DNA from 2 places in the Aeribacillus sp. FSL K6-1305 genome. Region 1 is predicted to be linked to the other one. Evidence: predicted binding sites of a transcription regulator. Region 1 holds the regulator's gene; the other holds the start of a gene.
What was found. The regulator CtsR, encoded in region 1, represses protease genes until heat stress. The targets are predictions, from matches to a motif close to ATGGTCAATAAAGGTCAAACA.
Positions count from the first base shown of each region.

Region 2: clpP (ATP-dependent Clp endopeptidase proteolytic subunit ClpP) is a predicted target of CtsR. The motif match lies at 1,950-1,970, and genes of this name have one in related genera.

Region 1 covers NZ_JBBOQV010000002.1:766,600-771,034, forward strand. The annotation lists gene NST97_RS13515 (hypothetical protein) at 1-370, shown strand, start outside; gene NST97_RS13520 (MgtC/SapB family protein) at 1,152-1,826, shown strand; gene NST97_RS13525 (CtsR family transcriptional regulator) at 2,068-2,529, shown strand; gene NST97_RS13530 (UvrB/UvrC motif-containing protein) at 2,544-3,092, shown strand; gene NST97_RS13535 (protein arginine kinase) at 3,094-4,182, shown strand; gene clpC (ATP-dependent protease ATP-binding subunit ClpC) at 4,179-4,435, shown strand, end outside.
Region 2 covers NZ_JBBOQV010000002.1:1,461,832-1,466,266, reverse strand. The annotation lists gene NST97_RS16850 (LytTR family DNA-binding domain-containing protein) at 18-662, opposite strand; tRNA gene NST97_RS16845 (tRNA-Arg) at 1,684-1,759, opposite strand; gene clpP (ATP-dependent Clp endopeptidase proteolytic subunit ClpP) at 2,025-2,603, shown strand; gene NST97_RS16835 (HPr family phosphocarrier protein) at 3,327-3,584, opposite strand; gene whiA (DNA-binding protein WhiA) at 3,609-4,435, opposite strand, start outside.

The DNA of each region.
Region 1 (4,435 bases):
AAATATAAACATTAGAAATAATAGCGTTAACCAGGATGAACCTAGTAATATTAAAGGGTTTTTCTATTCAGAACAAGCATTAGAAATGTTTGGAGTTGGTTCAAATATTCGTATAGAAGGAGGAATATCAGCGAGGCGCATTGTTTTAAATGCGATAAGGGGACGGGCCAGCAATCAAAATTTTAGTGGGGCGCAAAAAATTACGAATAACGATTATTTTGAAGGTGCACAAAACCAAATAGGCAAGCTTTCTAGGCTGCAAATTATTTATGATCCGGAAATTATCAATACGTATGCAGATATAAAGTCTAGAGAGCCCGTTATTAAAAACTTAGATCCGCCTAAAATTATTAATCGTGACATAGAATAAATACCTTTCATCTTATTTTTTTGCCGATATGACCGCCGCCTCTCGTGTATAGTGAAGGCGGTGGAGGAATCGGCTTCTTTTTTAGCTTTTTGTGATGTTTTTCCGTTGCAATACTTTCCGTTATGATCATAAAATGAAAAATTAAGAAATGACAGTCTAAAAGCCAATTTTTCGAGAAAATTGTCGAAAGCCGAAATGGATATTTTTGCTGTTACAAAAACATCTTTAATTGATTTGAATGATGCAAACCGTTTTAATTAATCTGAGAAAAGCGATGGAGGCGAGATTTGCTTATCCTTGTAAAAAAGTATGGACGAAACAATTATTCGCTGCAATGCGGTTTGAGAAGCTCAAGCCTCTTTTATCCTCTTGTAAATGGAAATATACAACAAACAGACAAAACAGCTTAAAACAGAACGAACAAAAACGACAAATTTACGAACAACTAAGAGCTCGCTTCTTCTGAAGATCCTCCGCATCTATTGCAATCAAGCTCGCTTTCTTTAAAACCTTCAATCGGAGTATAATTAATTGATCGCTACTTCAGAAGCATAAACTGTTCCATTCTTGAAGCATATGAGCAGTGAAAGCTTCGTTTGATTTTAAAGCCAGCTCTAAAAGTGCTTTTTTGTTTCATATCATTCTTAGTCTCATACTCAAGAACAATTGAATATTGAGCACTGTTCATCGCATATAATGGGAAAGTATAATACTGTATCATTTCAAAATTCATATATGGCCAAAACAGAAAAAGTCATTTGGATGGTAAGGAGGAATGATAATGCCTGAGGAATGGCAAATTATGTTGATTCGCATTGTTTTAGCAGTCATTTTAAGTGGATTTATTGGCCTTGAACGAGAATTTAAACGGCATCCAGCAGGCTTTCGCACGCATTTGTTAGTTGGTGTCGGCTCCTGCATGATGATGCTGCTGTCTCTTTATGGCTTTGAAGAATATATGGATCGTTATGAAAATATTCGTTTTGACCCAGCAAGAATTCCTTCTTATGTCATTAGCGGCATTGGTTTTTTAGGTGCTGGAACGATATTAGTGAGAGGGGTTACGGTAAGAGGATTAACGACGGCAGCCTCGATTTGGGTTGTTGCAGGACTTGGCCTTGTTGTTGGGGCAGGAATGTATCCGTTGGCGATTTTTTCTACCTTGATTGTATTGTTGAGTTTGATCTTTCTCAATAAGGTGGAGGCTTTTTTTGCTGAGAAGTCAAGCAAAAAATGGATACAAGTTAATCTTCCAGAAGATGATTTGGTGGAATTTACTCGGAAACTTGAACAATTAAATATTTCTGTTTATAAAATTCATTTTACATTGTCAAAGCCAAAAGAAACTAAACATGCGAAGCGTTCATATTTACTTGAAATTGGCCTTCCAAAAGATGAAATGCCTGAAATCATAAACGAATTATTGAAATTTCAAGAAGTTAAAAAAGTTTTTTAAAGAGCGGGTTTTTTCCATATTGTAAATGGCAATATTATTAGTGAGCTTTTTTGTTGAAATGACACAAAAAAAAATTTATATTATAATTAAGGTCAAATATAGTCAAAGTCAAGTGACTAGTTGTTATCGTTTAGGAAATAAGCATTACGTAAACATCTTGCCTCCTATCCCTCAAGGATATTGCACATTTCTTGAGCGTTTTGCAATTCCAATCAAAAAGTTGAAGGAGGTGTTTTTCGAGGTGCGGAATATATCTGATATTATCGAGCAATATTTAAAGCATGTATTAGATTCTAGCGGAAAAGAAATTGTTGAAATTAAAAGAAGTGAAATTGCGGATAAATTTCAATGTGTTCCATCGCAAATCAATTACGTGATCAACACTCGTTTTACAATTGAACGGGGTTACATTGTCGAAAGCAAAAGGGGTGGAGGCGGTTATATCCGAATTATGAAGATTCGAATCAATGACCGTATCCAGCTGATCAATCAAATTTTAAATGCCATTGGAAAAAGGCTGTCACAGTCGGCGGCAGAAGATATTATTTTAAGACTGGCTGATGAAGAGGTTATATCAGAAAGAGAAGCGAAAATTATGTTGAGCGTAATTGATCGGTCTGTTTTATATATTGATTTGCCTGATCGAGACGAATTGAGGGCAAGGATGATGAAGGCGATGCTCACCTCGTTAAAATACAAGTGAGGATGTGATGGACGATGATTTGTCAAGAATGTCATGAAAGGCCCGCTACTTTCCACTTTACAAAAATTATCAACGGCGAAAAGACTGAAGTGCATATATGTGAAAAATGTGCACAGGAAAAAAGTGATGTATTCATATTCAATATGAATCCAGGCTTTTCTATAAACAACTTATTGTCCGGATTATTAAATATGGACAGCGCCATTAGCAGCCAAGGGCAAAATGTTTTCAAGAAAAATCAGGTCATTCAATGTGAGAAATGTAATATGACGTTTGATCAATTTACGAAAATTGGTAAATTCGGGTGCTCCCATTGTTACAAAACGTTTTATCACCAAATTACCCCGATTTTAAAACGTGTTCATGGCGGGAATACAACTCACGGCGGTAAAGTACCGAAACGGACCGGTGGAAGTATTCATTTGAAAAAGCGCCTGAAAATGCTTAAACAGGAACTGCAAGAATTAATTGCGAAAGAGGAATTCGAAAGAGCAGCTCAAGTTCGGGATGAAATTCGGTCCATTGAAGCGAAGATAAATGGACGGAACGAAAGGGGAGTATGACATGTCCTTTCAAAAATTTATTCGTTCAGCCATGAGCCCTTGGATGAATCAAGAAGGACCTGATTCCGATATTGTGCTGAGCAGCCGAGTCAGATTGGCGCGAAATATAGAAAATATCAGCTTCCCTACCATTATGTCGAATGAAGAAGCCTTGGCTGTTTTAAATACATTTGAAGAATCATTTTCACAAAGAGTGTTTGACGGTTTAGGGACATTCGTGCTGCTGAAAATGAATGAACTTCAGCCTATTCAAAAACGCGTACTTGTAGAGAAGCATTTGATTAGTCCTTATTTAATGGAAGAATCAGCACTTGGAGGGTGCCTTTTATCTGAAAACGAAGAAGTGAGCATCATGATAAACGAGGAGGATCATATTAGAATTCAATGTTTGTTCCCGGGCCTTCAGCTAAAAGAAGCGTTGAAAATGGCAATGAATCTTGACGATTGGATTGAGGAAAAAGTAGATTATGCATTTGATGAACATAGGGGCTACTTAACTAGCTGTCCAACAAATGTCGGTACCGGCTTGCGGGCTTCCGTGATGATGCACCTTCCAGGACTTGTCTTAACACAGCAGATTAACCAAATTATACCTGCTATCAATCAATTAGGATTGGTCGTGAGAGGTCGGTACGGAGAAGGAAGCGAAGCGATAGGTAATATATTCCAAATTTCGAACCAAATTACGCTCGGCAAATCAGAAGACGATATTGTCGATGATTTAATAGGTGTTGTCGGGCAATTAATTGCTCAAGAACGGGCTGCAAGAGATGCTTTATATAAAACGAATCCGCATCATCTAGAAGACCGTGTATATCGTTCTTACGGCACTCTCAAATACAGCAGAATTATTCCATCGAAAGAAGCAATTCAATGTTTATCAGATGTGCGCTTAGGAATTGACCTGGGAATTATTCAAAATGTTCCACGCAGTGTTTTAAATGAGCTTATGATTTTAATTCAGCCCGGATTTCTGCAACAATATTCAGGAGGAGTTCTACGGCCGAATGAACGGGATATTCGCAGGGCAACATTAATTCGTGAAAGGCTTCAATTAGAAAGGAAGCAAAGGGAGGATGATGAACAATGATGTTTGGGAGATTTACGGAACGGGCGCAAAAAGTGCTTGCTTTAGCGCAGGAAGAAGCTGTACGCCTCGGACATAACAATATCGGCACAGAGCACATATTGCTTGGGCTCGTGCGCGAAGGAGAAGGAATTGCCGCTAAAGCGCTTCACGCTCTAGGATTAAGTCCAGAAAAAATCCAAAATGAAGTGGAAAGCCTGATAGGACGGGGACAAGAAATTTCGCAAACGATCCATTACACACCGAGAGCAAAGAA
Region 2 (4,435 bases), 700 kb from region 1:
TAAAACAGAACGATTTTTTAAAATCCAAGCAATTTTCGAAAATAACTAGAGTAGGACTGACTGACAGGAATTTTATCACCGTTATTCATCAACAGCAAAAAAGTTGAATGCGCATCAGGGTAGATTTCCTTAATATGGTTGACATTCACAATAAAAGCCCGATGACAGCGAATAAAATAGTCCTTTGGCAGCAAGTATTCAAATTCCTGGAGAGAGTATTTATGTGTTCCTGAGCACCCTTCAGTGTACACATAGGTCTTTTTATCTTTTGCTTCTAAATACGCAACTTTCGAAAAAGGAATAGGAACCCATCCATCATCAGTTTTGACGGTCACAACAGATTTTCCATCCGTCAAAGCAGGAAAAATCGCAGTGACGCATCCCTCAAGCTTTCCTTCCCAAAAAAACGGTACAGCCATCCCGTGATAAGGAACGCCAAACACATCGCGGTTAATAAACTCAGAAACCTTTTGTTTGGTGTGCAAAGCTTTATACGCAATCGTTCCTTTTCTCACCAAGTCTCCCGGTCTGATTTTCAAATCAATCCGTTTGCTCGGCCGGTAATAGATATATTCCTTAGTATTGGAAACAGCAATCGAAACTTCATCAGAAAACAATTCACCAATAACGTCTAAAATGGAAACTACTGAAATACGTTCCATTCTTCAACACCCTTCGTGATCTATAAATCTTCAAGATATTATTATTTTACATCTTTTTTCACCCTTTTTGGCATAGTTCTTATCGAGTGCGACTAATATCGTCACCTTTTTCAAATAGTTTATGATAAATGTATGTCTTAAACAGTGTAAGACTTACGCAATATTCGTCTTTTAGTTTGAATATTTTTCTGATGTTTCCTTCTTTTTAACTTTTCACCATATTGATTAACGAATACATATGAAATGTTACCGAAGTATCCTCGAATTTCTTCTATCAAGTAGTTTACATACTTCTTTAGTCATTGGAACAATCCGGCTTTTACGGCTATTGTTTTTGGCCCCAGTAACATAATAATACCGTCATCTAAAATACCAGAAATTTCTGACTATTCAACTTAGTTTGCCCTTTGTTCTCACTCTACCATTAGTTTAATAGCACCATAGTCACGAAATCCCGTAAATACCTATATCTTTGACGTTTCATAGCCTCTTTACTTGCGTGTCTGTAAGCACAAAGATTCGTTGTTTATCCTTATTAGTTTTGGCATTTTTTTGACGAGACTTTCTTCAAAATAATACCGTATTTATGTAGCTTTCTAAAAATCGATTTAATAGCACCGAAAAGAATATCCACGGTTACAGATGACGTATTAATGTAACGTCTAATTTGGTCAGTAGTAAGATCTCTAAAACCGACAACATCTATAAAATTTTTTCAAGAACTTCAATAATCGGTACTCGTTCGTCCTGGATAGCTTCCGTTTTGTAAATGATCTTAGCGTATTTTAATCCTTCTGCAACCGTCATATAATCGAGATTACATCTACAATCAGATGTCTTGAAACTACCTTTCTAGCCTTTTTCGCATAATAAAAACCTCCAAAATTTTTCATTTTGGAGGCACGCGGTCTCTTTGATTCAGTGGGACGGAAACCTTGCGAAAATACGTTGTCCGTTTTTCGGTAGTTCCCGTCCGTTGAACGACTTCTAAATCGCTCAAACCCTTGTTGCTCTAGGCTTACGCGCTCGGAGGGACTCGAACCCCCGACGGACGTGGTACCGGAAACCACCGCTCTATCCAACTGAGCTACGAGCGCATTTTTCAAATGTCACGAATTATATTATAATCGAACCGAACAGTATATGCAAGAATAAATTTTGCTTAAGTTATCCATCGTGTCAAAATTGTTTTGAAAAATTCATTTTTCATCGTTGTTTGAAAAATGAAAAATGAGGGTATGATGGTACATGTATTGATCTTATAAATAATTATATATAAAAGTTTTTTGTTTGACCTTTATTGACCTTTTATGTATGATGGAATAGAAATGACTTTAACTTTGATGCGAGGGAGGAAACATAATGAATTTAATACCGACTGTTATTGAACAGACAAACCGTGGTGAACGTGCTTACGATATTTATTCAAGATTGTTAAAAGACCGCATTATTATCCTTGGTACGCCAATTGATGATCATGTTGCAAACTCCATCGTTGCTCAGCTTCTTTTCTTGGCAGCGGAGGATCCTGAAAAAGATATTTCCCTTTACATTAACAGCCCGGGCGGATCAATTACTGCTGGCATGGCGATTTATGATACGATGCAATTTATTAAACCTGATGTATCCACGATGTGTATAGGAATGGCTGCTTCCATGGGAGCATTCTTATTGGCGGCAGGTGCAAAAGGAAAACGTTTTGCCCTTCCGAATAGTGAAGTAATGATCCATCAACCGTTAGGAGGCGCGCAAGGTCAGGCAACTGACATTGATATTGCAGCTAGACGAATTCTCTCTTTAAGAGATAAATTGAACAGAATTTTATCTGAAAACACTGGTCAGCCTCTTGAAGTAATTGAACGTGATACGGACCGCGACAATTTCATGTCAGCTGAACGTGCAAAAGAATATGGGTTGATTGACAAAGTTTTAACAAAATAAAAGCTGCCTCAAATAGGAAGACAATAAAAATTTAAACATATCAAGCAGACAGTATAAAAATAAACCGCTGCTTCATACCTTCACACATTTGAATGAGGAGCAAATGTCAAGAATGATCTTGACAGCAGCTCCTCATTCAACTTTTTGGCCGGAATCGTCAGCTTTACGTTTTCGAAAGGCCGTTAACTGCCGATATTGCTTTAATCTAAGCCCAAAATGCGGATCGAGCCGGATGAAGGATTAAATATGCTTTCGGAGAGCCTGTGTAAACCGTATTTTGCTGAAGTTTTTTCTGGACACCTGCTGGCAAAACAAGTGTTATAATCGATTTTTTTATGTTATAAAGGGCTAGAATCTCTCTTTATCCATTCAGCTGTAAGTCATTCGAACCATATCAAAGCACGTTTGCTTTTTCTTGAATGTTGATCGCAGATTTATGAAAAAATAGTATTTACACCAAATATATTGCTCGGATTCGCCCCGCTCTTTCGCAATGCTTTGAATCCAAAAGTTCCAGTTAAGAACCTTCACGAAGCTCTCTCCCAACATAAGATTTATCACAACTTTTCTATTAACGCACCCGAAGCCATTTCGTCTTCATATCAGTTTTAGCAAAAATAAAGCCCTCTTGTGGCTGACAGCGGTTGTTTCCTGCTTTCTCCCACAAGAGAGGCAATATCCATCCATTGATGAATTTTGCGGCAATTTTTTTGTGTGTTCACATTAATTTTCGTTTTGAATGTAGTTGATAAGCGCTTCTAATGCTTCTTCCTCATCGTTTCCTTCTGCGATCAATGTGATCTCAGAGCCGCTGTTAATAGCTAAGCTCATCAACCCCATGATGCTTTTGGCGTTTACTTTCTTTCCGTCTTTTTCGATAAAAATGTCAGAAGAAAACCTGTTGGCTTCCTGAACAAACAATGCAGCCGGTCGTGCCTGCAAACCGGTTTTTAACCGAACTTCCACTTTTTTCTCAACCATATTTATCCCTCTCTTCTTAAAAATTTATTTAAATGAAATCGTTTTGCCAGCCCGCAATTTTTCAGCGATTTCATCGATTTTTCTTAATCGGTGGTTGATTCCCGATTTGCTGATTTTCCCGCTGGACACCATTTCACCTAGTTCCTTCAATGTCACATCTTGATACATAACCCGTAATTCTGCAATTTCCCTCAGCTTTTCAGGTAAGGCGCTTAATCCGATCTTTTCATCAATGAATTTTATATTTTCTACCTGCCGTAAAGCAGCTCCAATGGTTTTATTTAAATTTGCTGTTTCGCAATTGACAAGGCGGTTCACTGAATTTCTCATATCACGAACGATTCGGACATCTTCAAAACGCAGTAGAGCTTGATGGGCACCGATCAATGTCAAAAATTCCCCAATTTTTTCAGCTTCCTTTAAGTATGTAATATATCCTTTTTTCCGTTCCAGTGTTTTTGCATTTAAATAAAACGTATTCATCAAACTGCATAGCGAATCGTTATGTTCCTTATATAACGACGAGATTTCCAAATGGTATGAAGAAGTTTCCGGGTTGTTGACAGATCCGCCCGCTAAAAACGCACCGCGCATATACGACCGCTTACAGCACTTTTTTTTCACAAGGTCTAAAGAGATTTGATGGTTATACATAAAATCCTTGCCTAAAATTCGCAAATCCTCCAAAATCTCTTTTACTTGTTCATTCATTCTAACAATATAGACGTTATTCTTTTTTAATCGCATCTTTTTTCGTACAAGCAGCTTGATCGGAACGTCATATTTTTTTTTGATCAGCATGTAAATGCGTCTTGCAATCGCTGCGTTTTCAGTCTGCACATCCAAAAGCA